3 regions of the Paenarthrobacter sp. CAP02 genome follow, and region 2 is predicted to be linked to each of the others. Evidence: predicted binding sites of a transcription regulator. Region 2 holds the regulator's gene; each other region holds the start of a gene.
What was found. The regulator HrcA, encoded in region 2, represses chaperone genes, less so after heat shock. The targets are predictions, from matches to a motif close to TTNGCACTCGNNNNNNNCGAGTGCNAA.
Positions count from the first base shown of each region.

Region 1: ABHM97_RS20455 (FmdB family zinc ribbon protein) is a predicted target of HrcA. The motif match lies at 2,422-2,448, and genes of this name have one in related genera.
Region 3: ABHM97_RS04540 (Hsp20/alpha crystallin family protein) is a predicted target of HrcA. The motif match lies at 2,030-2,056, and genes of this name have one in related genera.

Region 1 is NZ_JBEEII010000016.1:55,904-60,677, reverse strand. It holds gene ABHM97_RS20465 (DUF4011 domain-containing protein) at 1-1,210, shown strand, start outside; gene cpaB (Flp pilus assembly protein CpaB) at 1,234-2,019, opposite strand; gene ABHM97_RS20455 (FmdB family zinc ribbon protein) at 2,089-2,361, opposite strand; gene ABHM97_RS20450 (5-formyltetrahydrofolate cyclo-ligase) at 2,516-3,118, opposite strand; gene galU (UTP--glucose-1-phosphate uridylyltransferase GalU) at 3,250-4,155, shown strand; gene ABHM97_RS20440 (GNAT family N-acetyltransferase) at 4,162-4,774, shown strand, end outside.
Region 2 is NZ_JBEEII010000003.1:193,998-198,771, forward strand. It holds gene ABHM97_RS06495 (DUF4870 domain-containing protein) at 1-292, opposite strand, end outside; gene ABHM97_RS06500 (DUF3097 domain-containing protein) at 414-1,265, opposite strand; gene hrcA (heat-inducible transcriptional repressor HrcA) at 1,496-2,503, shown strand; gene dnaJ (molecular chaperone DnaJ) at 2,554-3,681, shown strand; gene ABHM97_RS06515 (16S rRNA (uracil(1498)-N(3))-methyltransferase) at 3,684-4,457, shown strand; gene ABHM97_RS06520 (GerMN domain-containing protein) at 4,472-4,774, opposite strand, start outside.
Region 3 is NZ_JBEEII010000002.1:360,402-365,175, reverse strand. It holds gene ABHM97_RS04550 (FG-GAP-like repeat-containing protein) at 1-1,479, shown strand, start outside; gene ABHM97_RS04545 (MerR family transcriptional regulator) at 1,551-1,994, opposite strand; gene ABHM97_RS04540 (Hsp20/alpha crystallin family protein) at 2,140-2,562, shown strand; gene ABHM97_RS04535 (J domain-containing protein) at 2,789-3,190, shown strand; gene ABHM97_RS04530 (hypothetical protein) at 3,187-3,564, shown strand; gene ABHM97_RS04525 (NfeD C-terminal domain-containing protein) at 3,586-3,810, opposite strand; gene ABHM97_RS04520 (flotillin family protein) at 3,815-4,774, opposite strand, start outside.

The DNA of each region.
Region 1 (4,774 bases), on a different contig from region 2:
ACACGCCAGGCTTCGTCCCCGCACATCCTTGGCCGTAGTAACGGCCAGCCTTCGCCACGCGGCCAGGATCGGTGAGGCCATCAGGCTTCAACTGCCAAACCATCCCCTCCTGTCCACGTTCTTCGGAGCCGGTCCAGAGTCCTTCAGGGTAGTGGACCTGGAGCGCGCCCAGGGCTTGGTGCGGGATCACGTCATTTTCTCCCTCGGCTACGGTCGCACACCTCACGGGCGTGCGCTCCACTCCTTCGGGCCTTTGTCCACCGAAGGCGGGCGTAACCGCTTTGCTTTGGCAATGACCCGTGCCCGGCGGTCCATGCACGTGCTGACGTGCTTCCGCCCCGAAGACCTTGACCAGGATCGATTGGCTCACGGTGCCGTGGACTTCTACGAATTGCTGGACCGCGAACTCTCTGGAAACAGCAATCTTGGAACGCCTGCTTCCCGCGCCGTGGCCAGCGAACAAGCGCTGGGTGAAGATCCCTTGGTGGCAGATCTTGGGGAGCGGTTGCGTGCTCGTGGAGCACGTGTGTGGCATCTCTACGATGGCGTGCTGGACATCGCTGCCGCCGCGGATCCGGTGCACACCATTGGCAGGGAAGGCGCTGAGATCCCCACCCCGGTGGCCATCGAATCCGATGGCACCGAACGCTACAGGCGTATGAGCGTGCGCGAGCGAAGCCGTCTGCGGCCACAACTGCTGGAGCGCATGGGGTGGCGGTACATGTCGTTGTGGACGATCGAAGTGTTCACGGACCCGTCGTCCTGCGCCGACCGCATCGGATCCTACCTGGGACTGGAAAACCACATCCCGCAGCTCGCTTCCTCTCCCCAGCATGGCTTCCTGGACGTGGATGTTGAACAATTGAACCTTGACAAAGCACCGCCTTCCTTCGCGCCCAGCGCACGAAGGGCGGCCGGCAGGAGCGAGGTTGGCTCCAAGCCGGCCGATGCTGCAGCCGACAACGGAAAAGAAGCACCAATGACGGAACAAGTAACCGGCGGGGAAGACAGCGCTGCGGAGCGCTCGGAGGATGCCGGCCAGGCCGGCGCTGAGGGCTCGGAGGAGTCGAAGGCTGTTCCAGCCAAGCCGGCCCCGCAGGGCATTCTTCCAACCAAGGCTGCAGAGGACGACCCCCGCCGTTGGGGAGACGAGTCCGGTTATGACCACGAGGAGTGGCTCAAGGAGCAAAAGCCCCCGCACTGGGGCTGATGCCAGCCTGATGGAACGTCCTTTCACGGGCTGACCAGTACAAAGAAAAGCTTGCCCTGCGTTGATGCGCCGGCAAGCTTTTCTGCTTGCTGGGGGTCGGCAGCCACAACCACCAGGCCGTCGTTGTCACCCGTACCGAGCCACTCCCCGGCCTTCCCGCCTTGGGCAGAGGTCCACAGCACGGCAACAGGACCAGCCAGGACCTGGCTTTCGCGGGACTCATCGTAGGATCCGGCTGCGGTAAGGACCACGGACACCAACTGGCCGGGGGAGAGCAACTGGATGGATGAAGGGTCGGCCATCCGGAGTGGAACCGCTGCCGTGCCCGGCGGTGTTCCGGTGAGCAAGCCAGGACCCAGCAGGCTGGACTCCGTGGGGATCTGGCCCCGGCCAAGGGGTGCAGCGAGCTGACGCCCTGCAAGGGCGCCAGGGTCCTCAAATGCGGTGGGGATTGCCAAACCCTGGGTTACAGGAATGGTCGTGAAGTCGGAGGCGGCCAGGTTGGCTCCGCCGGGGAGGTCCCGGGCAGCCACCAGTACGTTGACGCGTTGCTCAGAAGCGGGCGTGAACTGCTGGACTGCGATACCTGCAGCCAGGCAGAGCAGGAGCGCGACAGTGAGGCGGCGGTTTCGTCCGATCAAGGATCCGAACCTGCGCTTCAGGCCACGAGGGTTGCCCGGACGGTTTTGGCTGAACCTGGAATCAAGGGGGGCGCGCAGCGGCATACGCGATGGGGGAGACCATTTACCAGCGGCTGCCGCTGATCGCTCTGCCCGGGCAAGGAGGGTGCTTCGTGACTGATGTGGCATGCAGCCACGCTAGCGAGCACGGCACCCACGGAAACAGTGCCAGGCTGGGCTATGTGGAAAAGGGAGCGCTTAGCTGGCTGCGGCTGCCGGTGCCGGAGTCGCGGCGGGAGCCGACGACGCAGGTGCGGGCGCTGCGGGAGCGGCCGAAACCGTGCTTCCTTTGGCGTCGCGGGAGTCAGTGCGGTAGAAACCGGAGCCCTTGAAAACAACGCCAACGCTGTTGAACTTCTTCCGAAGCGCTCCCTTGCATTCGGGGCACTCCGTCAAGGAGCTGTCAGAGAAGGACTGGACGATGTCAAAGGCATGGTCACAGTCTTTGCAGGCGTATGCGTAAGTGGGCACTGAATTCCTCCTTCAGGACATGGTTCAGGTCCTGTGCCACGCATCCGGAGCGTCTCCGGGTTAGCAGTCGCAGGGCCTGAGTGCCAATTCTATCATCCGGCGCCATTGCAGCATTCGTGCCGGACTGAAGCTCATAACATCGAAACGGGGCCACCTATTCCGGGCCGTCGAGGCGAACGGTTCCGGAGGGCGTGAGCACTTCCCGCACGGGGCGGTCGAAAGCTTCGGCGGGTATGGAACCGGAAGGCAACAGGTCGTCGTCGTACACCACAGCGATGGTGGGCGGCCGCTGGCCGGATGCGTCGAGTCCCTGGAGGAGCCGGTCATAGTAGCCACCTCCTTGGCCGATCCTGTTTCCGTCCCGGTCAACAGCCGTAGCCGGCATGAAAATCCCTGCGGCGTCGGCCACGACCGAACTTTCCAGCCGTTCGCCCTCGGGTTCGTCGATGGGGGCGTAGGAGGACCGCACGAACACGGTCGACGGCGTCCAATACACCCAACTCAGTTGCCTTTCCGGCTCGCAGACCGGGAGCAGGATATGGTGCCCGGCGTCGTGCAGCGCCTGAATCAGCGGCAGCGTGGGGGGTTCGAAAGCGACTCCAACGTAGACCGCAAAAGTGCCGGTGGCGGGGGCCCTTGTTGCTGCCCATTCCGTGCCGTGCCGGGCTATAGACGCGCCGGCGGCTGCAATCTGCTCCGGCGCCAGGTTTCGCCTGTGAAGCCGGCGGCTGCTCCGGATCTCTTCCTTCGTTGCCATATGTATCCGTTCTTTGGGTCCGTACGTAACACCGGAAGGAGCAGGAGGGCTGCCCTTCCCTGAAACAAAAAACCCTCTTTCGGTGCGGCGGGGTTTAGCCGTTGATGTCTTCCTTCCGTTAGATTAGTCCGGTGACTCTCGATAACAATGCTGTCCGTAAGGCCGTCATCCCCGCAGCGGGCCTTGGCACCAGGTTCCTGCCTGCAACAAAGGCGATGCCCAAGGAAATGCTGCCCGTGGTTGATAAGCCAGCCATCCAGTACGTCGTCGAAGAAGCCGTTAAGGTGGGCCTGCACGACGTCCTCATGATCACGGGGCGCAGCAAGCGCGCCCTTGAAGATCACTTCGACCGTGTGCCGGCTCTTGAGGCCACGCTTGCCGAAAAGGGTGACACTGCCAAGTTGGAGGCCATTCAGTCGGCCACCAACCTGGGCGACATCCACTACGTTCGCCAGGGCGACGCCAACGGGCTCGGCCATGCAGTCCTTCGTGCAAAGCAGCACGTCGGCCACGAACCGTTCGCGGTGCTCCTTGGTGATGACCTGATCGATCCGAAGGACGACCTGCTCAGCGAGATGATTGCTGTCCAGCAGAAGACCGGCGGATCCGTGGTGGCCCTCATCGAAGTTGAGCCCTCAAAGATCAGCGCTTACGGCTGCGCGGACGTGGAGGACGAAGGCGAGGACGGCTACGTGCGCATCAAGCAGCTCGTGGAGAAGCCTTCGCCGGAAGAAGCTCCATCAAATCTGGCCGTCATTGGCCGCTACGTCCTCCACCCGGCCGTGTTCGAGGTCCTGGAGAAGACCGGACCGGGCCGTGGCGGGGAAATCCAGCTGACGGACGCACTGGAGGTACTGGCTGCGGGCGAGGGCGAAGGCTACGGCGTGTACGGCGTTGTATTCCGCGGCCGCCGCTACGACACCGGCGACAAACTTAGCTACCTCAAGGCCTGCATCGAGCTTGCCTGCGAACGTGAGGACCTCGGTCCCGAATTGCGCGAGTGGCTGCCGAACTTCACTGCAGCGCTTCCCAAGTAACAACGGATGTACGGCTCTGCGATCTGGCCGGTGACGCTGGAAAGCGGAGACCTGTTGCTGCGGCCCATCCGCTACCGCGATAAGCGGGAGTGGACCGAAGTACGTTCACGCAACAGTGAATGGCTGGCGCCATGGGAGGCGTCCAACCCGGCTCCGGGTGGGCGCCTTCCCAGCTACCGCCAGATGGTGGGCTCCCTGAACGACCAGGCCCGTCAGTCCACCGCGCTGCCATTTGTCATTGTCGAGCGGACGCCCGGCTTCCGTGAACCGAAAATCGTAGGCCAGTTGACGGTATCGTCAATTGTCTGGGGTTCGGCCATGATGGCTACCCTGGGCTATTGGGTGGATAGGGACCGCGCCGGGCATGGCATCGCTCCGACGGCCGTTGCGATGGCGACAGACCATTGCTTCCGCGTGTTGGGCCTGCACCGCATGGAAATCAATATCCGCCCGGAAAACGCGCCAAGCCTCAGGGTTGTGGAGAAACTGGGTTTCCGCGATGAGGGCTACAAGGAACGGTACTTGCACATCAATGGCGAGTGGGCCGACCACCGTTCCTTTGCACTTACTTCCGATGAAGTTCCCGAAGGACTCCTGCGCAGGTGGCTCAGCGGACAAA
Region 2 (4,774 bases):
TGTTGCCGACCACTGGAAGCAGTACGAGGATGTTGGCGAGGACCGCTGCGATGGTCGGAGGAAGGGTGAAGTTCAGCGCTTCCTTGGATTCCTGTGCAGTGAAGGGTCCCCGGTCCCGGAAGATCAGGTAGATCAGCAGGGAAGGCAAGCAGCCCAGGATGCCACCAAAGTGCGCCAAGGTAGCCCATTGCCGGTCTTCGCCGGCCGTCAGGGGCAGTGCATTGGCTGGCGCGCCATGGTACTGGGGCCGCCCTGCGGCGCTGCCCGGTTCTTCAGGAGCGTTCTCTGCCACGGTGTCTTCCCTTTGCTGTAAAGATGCTGCGGTGTTGCTGTCCCAGAATACCGGCACGAGCCCGCTTCTCTGGACCAACTCCCCGTTGGCACTGCTGTTGCGGTGGTTCGGGGTGGCTGCTTTAGGGGGCCGTCAGGAAGTCGATGACTTCCTCAACACGGCCCAGCAGGGATGCTTCAAGGTCGGCGTAGCTCCGTACGGCGCCCAGCAGCCTTTGCCAGCCCAATCCGATGTCCTCGGCGGTCTCATGCGGCCAGCCGAACGCGCGGAGGATGCCCGTTTTCCAATCCATGCCGCGCGGCACTGTGGGCCATTGCTCAATACCCAGGACCTTGGGCCTGATGGCCTGCCACACGTCCACGTATGGGTGTCCCACAATGAGGACATTCCCAGCGGCTCCGGGACACGCCATGGCCTCGGCGGCGATGCGGGATTCTTTCGATCCCTGGACGAGGTGGTCCACGAGGATCCCGAGGCGGCGGTCCGGGCCGGGGTTGAAGTCCGCGATGGCCGACGCGAGGTCGTCCACGCCATGCAAGGGTTCAACCACGATCCCTTCGACCCGGAGATCGTCACCCCAGACCTTCTCGACCAGTTCGGCGTCGTGCTTTCCTTCCACCCAGATGCGGCTGGCTTTGGCCACCTGCGCGCGCTGGCCTTGCACCCGCACGGAACCGGAGGCGGTCCGGCCCGTCTGGACGGACGACGGCGACTGCCGGACTGCCGGAGGCATCAGGCGGATAGGCTGGCCTTCAAGCAGGAAGCCGTATCCCAGCTGGAACGATTTGGACTTACCTCGCCGGTCCTCCAGGGACACGATATGCATGCCGCCGGTTTTCTCCACCCTGGTCACTTCACCCACCCAGCCTGACTGGACGTCCTCGAGGACCATTCCCCGCTGGACCGCTACCTCCGGAAGCTGGCGTTTGGCGGGAGCGGTCAGATCCTGTGGACCCCAGTTGTCGAAAGCCAAGGGATATTTCCTACCTTTGAGTACTTGGTGGGTGGGGGAGCCGTTTGGGTTGCGAGGCTGCCGAACCTGCACGCTGGAAGCTGAATAGGGCGTTTTCAATGCTAGCAACGGGGTGGCCCATAATAGACTTGTTAGCACTTGGGCATGTTGAGTGCTAAGTGCGGAGGCGCCGGCGGGCGTGCCGCAGTCACCGGTCGCCACGACCACGGACGTCGTCAGGAGGTGGAGCAATGAGTGAGCCACGCAAGTTGGAAGTGCTGCGTGCCATCGTTGAAGACTACGTGCATTCCCGGGAACCCGTTGGATCCAAAGCCCTTGTCGAGCGCCACCACCTCGGTGTTTCCAGTGCCACTATCCGGAACGACATGGCTGTCCTGGAGGAAGAGGGCCTCATCGCGGCGCCTCACACCAGCGCAGGACGCATTCCCACGGACAAGGGCTACCGCCTGTTTGTGGATCGTATCTCCCAGGTAAAGCCACTTTCCGCGGCGGAGCGCCGTGCCATCCACTCCCTGCTCGAGGGCCCGGATGACGTGGACGACATTCTTGAGCGGACCGTAAGGCTCCTTTCCCAGCTGACCAACCAGGTCGCCGTCGTGCAGTACCCGCACTCGAGCCGGGCGGTCGTCCGCCACGTCGAGTTCGTGCTGCTTGCGCCAAAGCAGGTCCTGGTGGTCCTCATTGCGGACACAGGCAGCGTTGGCCAGAAGGTCATCGATGCCGGATCAGATGTTGCGAACGAGGCATTGATGCTGCTGAGGTCCCGGTTCCTCGGAAGTATAGCCGGGACGCAACTGGACCTTCTCCCACAGGTCCTTCCATCGGTAGTGGCCCTCTGCCCGCCCGAGCTTCGCGGCTTGGCCCAGACTCTTGCGCACGGCCTGCAGTCACTGAGCGACAACAGCCGCGAAGAGCGCATCTTGATGGCAGGCACCGCCAACCTGGCCCGCTCCAATGTGGACTTCCCCTTGAGCATCGGTCCGGTGCTTGAAGCCCTTGAGGAACAAGTCGTCATGCTGCGGTTGTTGTCCGATATGGGCGATGATCCGCGGGGCGTGTCAGTAAGCATCGGCCGGGAGAACCCGTACGACGGTTTGGCCGAGGCTTCCGTCGTGGCCACCGGCTACGGTTCCGGAGCCAAGGTTGGGATCCTTGGCCCTACCCGCATGGACTATCCCACCACCATGGCCGCAGTCCGGGCCGTGGCCAGATACCTTTCCCGCATTCTCGGCGGCTGAACACCGGCCCGAGGAAACATCCGCAGTACAACGAGGAAGAGATACCGACTTTGAGCAGCCACTATGACGTTTTGGGAGTCTCTCCGGAAGCCACCGGGGAAGAGATCAAAAAGGCGTACCGCAAGTTGGCGCGGAAACTTCACCCGGACGTCAACCCCGGGGAAGATGTCGCGGAGCAGTTCAAGGCAGTGACCCACGCCTACGAGGTGTTGTCGGACCCGCAGAAGCGCCGTGTCTATGACGCCACCGGTAACGAAAACGGAACCGAAAACGGCTTCGGCGGCGGCTATTCCGGACAGGGCTTCGCCTTCCAGGACATTTTCGACACCTTCTTTGGCGGCGGTGGCGGCCATGGCGGCCCGGCTTCCCGGGTCCGGCGCGGCCAAGACGCCCTCATCAGCGTCCGCATCGACCTCAAGGATGCGGTATTCGGCGTCAACAAGAAGCTCGAAGTCGACACGGCCGTTGTGTGCCCCACTTGTGATGGCAGTTGCTGCCGCCCTGGTACCCATCCTGAACGGTGTGACATCTGTGGTGGCAGCGGCCAGGTCCAGCGGGCTGTCCGGTCCATCCTCGGCCAGGTCATGACCACGGCACCCTGTGGCTCCTGCGAGGGCTTCGGCACGGTCATCAAGGATCCCTGCAACGAGTGCAGCGGGCAGGGTCGCATCCGCAGTCGTCGTTCCCTCACCATCAAGGTTCCTGCCGGTGTGGCCACCGGTACCCGGATCCAGTTGTCCGGCCAGGGCGAAGCCGGCCCCGCCGGCGGACCGGCCGGCGATCTCTACGTCGAAATCCGGGTCAACAACGACTCCATGTTCATGCGTGAAGGCGACGACCTGCACGCGACCCTGAGCGTGCCGATGACAGCCGCCGCCCTGGGCACGGAACTTCAGCTGGACACCTTCGACGGAGCGCAGGACATCGACGTCAAGGCGGGAACCCAGTCAGGCGAAATCATCACTCTTCGCGGGCTTGGCGTCACCCACCTTCGCGGCTATGGACGAGGCGACCTCAAGGTGCATTTGCACGTCGAAACGCCTACCAAGCTCGACGCCGCCCAGGAGGAGCTGCTCCAGCAGCTCGCCAAACTGCGCGGAGAGCAGTTCACCGAGGGAAAGCTCGTTGCCAGCGGCGGCATGTTCGCCAAACTGCGGGACAAGCTCGGTAACCTGTAGCGGTGAGCAACCCCGTCTTCTTCACCCAGGCTGGCAACCTCAGCCACCTGGGGCCTGGTTCTGTCTTTGTCCTGGAAGGCCCGGAGGCACGCCACGCGGTCACCGTCAAACGCTTGGCAGTGGGTGAACAGGTAGACATCGCCGATGGCGCCGGTACCCGTCTGACGGGTACTGTCTCCGAGGCCGGTTCCGGCACTTTGGCTGTGACGGCCTCGGACGTCGTCTTCGAAGAGCAGCCGGCCGTTCGCCTGGTCCTCGTCCAGGCGCTTGCCAAAGGGGACCGTGACGAACTTGCCGTCGAAACGGCCACCGAACTCGGCATTGACGCGGTGGTTCCGTGGCAGTCCGAACGCTCCATTGTCCGATGGAAGGGTGATCGGGCCGCCAAGGCACATGCCAAGTGGCAATCGGTGGTTGGCGCCGCAGCGAAACAGGCACGGAGGTCACACATCCCGCAGGTTCGCCCGATCGTGGATACCGCGGCCTTGGCGAAAGTCGTCGCTGCTGCGGACCTGGCCATCATCCTGCACGAAGATGCCAAGAACCCCTTGCGGACCGTCCTGGAGGAGTCGGGCGTGCCGGATGGCTCAGATCCGGGATCACCCCGGGAAGTGTTGCTGATCGTTGGGCCGGAGGGCGGAATCTCACCCCGTGAAGTCACCCGGCTCAGTGACGCCGGAGCCGTTACGGCACTGTTGGGACACCATGTCCTGCGGTCGTCGACGGCGGGACCAGCCGCCGTCGTTCTCGCCAGTGATGTCCTTGGCCGCTGGTAGGACGCCGGCGGGTCCTAGCCGACGCTGAACAGTCGCGTGTCGGTACTGGAGTCGATGACTTTGCCTGCGGCGTCGACCTGTGAGACCCGCAGCTCGTACTTGCCGGCTTTCAACGTCGCGCTGAAAGAAAAGACGCCGTACTGGCCCGGCTCGCCCGTTGGCTTGGCCTGTCCGTTGAGCAGACCCGTTTTCTCGGCCTTGCCGTTGTCCCTGAGGATCTGCCAGGCGATGGTTTTGGAGCTGTCGGTGCTGCGGCCGTTGAACTTCACTGCGCCCGGCGGCACCGTGACATCTTCCTGCGGATCGATGATCCACAC
Region 3 (4,774 bases), on a different contig from region 2:
GTCGGCGCGAACCCGGGCAGGCTTGCAGTGAACCCGGTGACGAACAAGACCTACGTCGCATGGCAGAACGGCGTGAAAGTGATCGACGGTGCCACCCTCACCGCCACTGCTTTGCCGGTAGCCGGCGCCCAGGAGATCGCGGTGAACTCGACCACCGGCAAGGTCTACATTTTGGGTGGCGGAGTCATCAAGGTGATTGGCGCTGGTGGTGTGGTGACCTCGACCATCAGCATCGGCGCCGGCGGCATCTTGGACCTGGCCATCAACGAAACCACGAACAAGATCTACTTCACCACCCTGGGCAAGTATGGTGCCGGGGTGCGCGTAGTTGATGGCATCACGGACACCGTCACTGACACGATTCCGACCACAAACAACGTGGGCAAACTGGCAGTGAATCCGGTGACCAACACCGTATACGTCGCCGGGGACAGCGAGGGCCTGGACGGGTTCGTGCAGGTCATTGACCCAGCCACAAAGACACAGGTCGCCAAACTGCGAACTCCCTCTCGTGTCACCGACATTCTGGTCAACTCCAGAGGCAACAAGGCTTACGCGCTCCTGCAAGGGAGGGGAGTCACCGTGGTGGATGGCGACAACCGTTTCTCCGCCGTGTTCTCCGGACAGGATCCCCTGGACGCCGCGGTCAACCCGAACACCGGCAAGGTCTACGTCTCCAACAACGGAAGTGCCTCCGTGTCCGTGATTGACGGCTCTGCTGCAGCGCCCGTGAAGAACGACTTCAACGGTGATTCGCATCCTGACGTGTTGGCGCGCGACGTGTCCGGGGCCTTGTGGCTCTACCCGGGCAACGGATCAGGTGGCTGGCTCCAGCGCGTCCAAGTCGGCCAAGGCTGGAACGTGATGACGGCCCTGATCGCGCCGGGCGACTTCAACGGCGACTCGTTTGCCGACGTGTTGGCGCGCGACGGCGGTGGTCTCCTGTGGCTCTACCCGGGCAACGGTGCCGGTGGGCTTGGAACCCGGGTGCTGGTTGGCAGCGGCTGGGAAAACATGAGCGCCATCGAGCCCATCAACTTCTTTGGCGCCGGCTTTGGGGACGTCGTGGCCCGCGACCGTGGCGGGGCCTTGTGGCTGTACCGCGGCGACGGAAAGGGTGGCTGGTTGCCCCGGATGTGGGCTGATTCGGGCTGGTCGGCACTGTCTGAAATCACTGGCGCCGACGACTTCAACGGCGACGGCGTCACCGACCTCGTGGCCCGCGACAGCGCTGGGACCTTGTGGTTGTACCCGCCCAAGGGAACCAGCGGATGGCTGCCCCGCCAGGTCACCGGTCAAGGTTGGAACGCGATGAACTCACTGGTTGGACCCGGCGATTTCGACGGCGACGGGCGGGCTGATCTGCTGGCCCGGGACTCTAGCGGTGGGCTGTGGTTGTACTCCGGTCAAGGAGGATCGGCATGGCCCACGGCGAAGCAGGTTGGTGCCGGGTGGAATGTGATGACGGCGATAATCTGACGCGTGCTGCTCGACAAGGTGTCTGAGCCTTGGGTTGTGCACATGTCAGGCCTTTTCGGCATGTAAACAACTCATGAGCCAGTGCCAGCGCCCCCATTTCGCGCAGCCTTCAAGTCCTTCCGCAGCCCCTTGTTGTCTGCCCGTAGTTCCCGGGTGTCCTGCGTGAGGCCGTGGTTATCCTCGGTTAGCCCCCGGTTCGCAGCTTCCAACTCCAGCACGAGCTTCACGCCTGCCAGGTTCAGCCCCTCATCCAGCAACACCCCGATCCGGCGCAGGGTCGCCAGGTTCCGTTCGCTGTAGCGGCGGGTGCCGCCGTCGGTCCTCTCGGGGGTGAGTAGCCCTTTACGTTCGTACAGCCGAAGGTTTTGCTGGCCGGTGCCCACGAGCTCAGCTGCAACGGAGATCGCGTAGACGCCGAGCGCGTCCCGGTCGTCGGTAGAACCCGACCCGCCGTCGGACGCGGCGGCGCCCAATCCGCCGTCGTGCCCTCCAGATGAACTGTCCGCAGTACCCATCCGAAACCTCTCTCCAAAATTCTTCCGAAAACCTACTTGCACCACTCTCTCACCAGTGCTATAAAAAATCTATACCAGCCAACACAGATCTGGAAGGCTGGACCAACAGAAGAGTCAGCATCAAGATCTAAGGAGTGAGAAAAAAATGCTGATGCGCACTGACCCGTTCCGCGAATTCGACAGGCTCGCCCAACAGGTTTTTGGCACAACAGCACGCCCCGCCGGCATGCCGATGGACGCCTGGCAGGAAGGCGAAGAGTTTGTGGTCGCTTTCGATCTGCCTGGTGTGAATCCTGAATCGGTGGATCTCGACGTCGAGCGCAACGTCCTGACCGTTAAGGCAGAACGGAAGTCGCCAGCGGGCGAGAACACCGAACTGATCGCCGCCGAACGCCCCCAAGGCGTTTTCAGCCGCCAACTGATCCTGGGCGACACCCTGGACACCGACGGCGTCAAGGCCAGCTACGACGCAGGTGTGCTGACACTCCGCATCCCCGTCGCCGAGAAGGCCAAGCCCCGGCGCATCGAAATCACGTCCAACGAGCAACGACAAGAAATTAACGCGTAATCCACCCTCTCCGCTGAGGGCTCGCCCGGGGGTGGCCCTCAGCGGAGCGCAGGACGGGAGCTTCGGATCGGCCGCAGCATCGGAAAATGGGCGCAGGCTTCGCGCCACGCCACAGCGCTTGACGCGCAGAGGAAAACGCGGCCCCTGACGTCGCCTCCCGATCGGATGGCCCTCGGCTTCGGCCGGGGGCCATCTCCCATCCACCGCATCCCACCCGGAACCAGCAGTGAACACCCAGCCAGACCACTACGCCACCCTGCACGTGCCGCCCGATGCCACCCCGCGCGAGATCGCACGCGCCTACCGGGCGCTGCTGCGCACCCACCACCCGGACACGCGCCAAGCAACCGACGACGGCGGCACTCCCTCAGCGAGCGACGTTCAGGAACTGCACGCCATCATGCAGGCGTACGTCATTTTGTCGGACCCAGGAAAGCGGGCGGCATACGACCGTGAGCGGCGCTCCAGTGCTCCATCCGGTGATCGTGGAACGCCTGTGAAGGTCCGAGTCCATCGATCGCCGGAAGCTACGCCCGGTCCCACCTCGGGGCAGGGGCCGCTGTCGTTTGGCCCGGCCCGATGGGAGCCCCTGCCCCGAAGCACCCGACTTCCAAGGAGACATTTATGAGCGCATGGCGTCCCTACGACGGCCACATCATCCCGGCCTTCTACGAACGGTTCGAGAAACGCTGGGGGAGGGGGACCGCGCCGTTCCTCGATCCCGAGGTCCATGAGCAGCCCATGCCCCGTGCCCAGTGGATCAACCCCGATACGGGCGCGGCCGTGGCAGTCGTTCCTATCTGGACCGACGACCCCGAGCACAGATCCTTCGGCGTCTTCTATCTACCGCCAGCCGGCGATATTTGGATGCTACGGCCTGGACCCACCACGTTCCTGGAACCCAGCGGAGGAGCGAGTCGAGAGCAGGTGACACTGCGCAACGACGCTTTCAAGAAAGCCGTGAACCACGCGAAGGAGTTCATCTACGGGCCACAGTTGTAAGGGCGTGCCGCGCGAGGGCGGCTATTCCTGCAGGACGTCCGGCAGTTCGTCCACGTAGACCGATTGCGGCGGTTCGAAGTAGATCACCAGAACTTTCTCGCCCACGGTAAAGACACTCGTCTTGTCAAATGGGTAGGCGAAGAAGGCGCTGGTCCCGCCATGGAAGGGAAGCATGACTTCGCCAATGGTTCCAGGCGCGACCGTGCCTGTGACCCTGCCGATCTTTCCGGTCAGACTTCGATCCACCGCTCTAGGCATCTGGTGCCTTGCCGGAAGGGGATTGAGCGGGTGGTGCCTTGACCGGAGCTGGGCGGGGAGAAGGAGCAGGCGTTTCCTTGCCCCGCAGCGCCGAAGCAAGCGACGGCAGGAAGTTGCCCACCTGGGACAGGATTCCGCCCACCATGCTGTTCAGCCCCTCGCCACCATTGAGTACTGTCAGCTGCCCAATCCGTGAGAACGGCTCAGCGGCTGCCGACACGATCGCGGGCATGTTCTCCGCGATCTGCTGGGAGATGACGGCATCCTGGTTGGTTTCGAGCGCTTCACCGCGTGCCTTGATGCCTTCAGCTTCAGCCAACGCCTTGGCCTTCACAGCGGAGGCGGCCGCATTGCCGCGCGCCGTCGTCGCCGCTGCCTCGGCCTCACCCGTGACGCGCGTTGCGCCTGCCATGGCTGCGGCTGCCCCGGCGTTGGCTTGGGCTTCGAGTTCGACCCGCCGGGCGTTGGCTTGGGCCTCGAGTTCGGTGCGCTTGGCCAATGCTTCCGCGGCGCTGATGTCAGCCGCCTTCTTGGCTTCGGCGTCGGTACGTTGGGCGTATGCCCGGGCATCTGCGGGCTTACGGATGGTGGTCTGCAGTTTCTGCTCTTCGCGATCGGCCTCAAGCTTGGCCACTTCGGTCTCCTGAACCACCACCTGCTGACGGGCGGTGGCGTCGGCCAGCGGCCCGGCTTGCGCGGCCTGGGCACGTGCCTGCTCCGCGTTGGCCTGTGCCGCGGATTGCTTGATAGCGGAAAGGCTCTGTGCGTCCGCGATCAGGGCCGCGGCTTCCGCTTCTTTCTCTGCAGCTTCCCGGTTGCTGGTGGCCTCCGCTATGCGGGCCTCCATCTTGACCTGCGCGATGTGAGGCTTCGCCAGGTTCTGGATATAGCCGGTGGGGTCCTGCAGGTCCTTGATCTGCAGTGAATCCACCACCAGGCCCAGTTTCTCCAT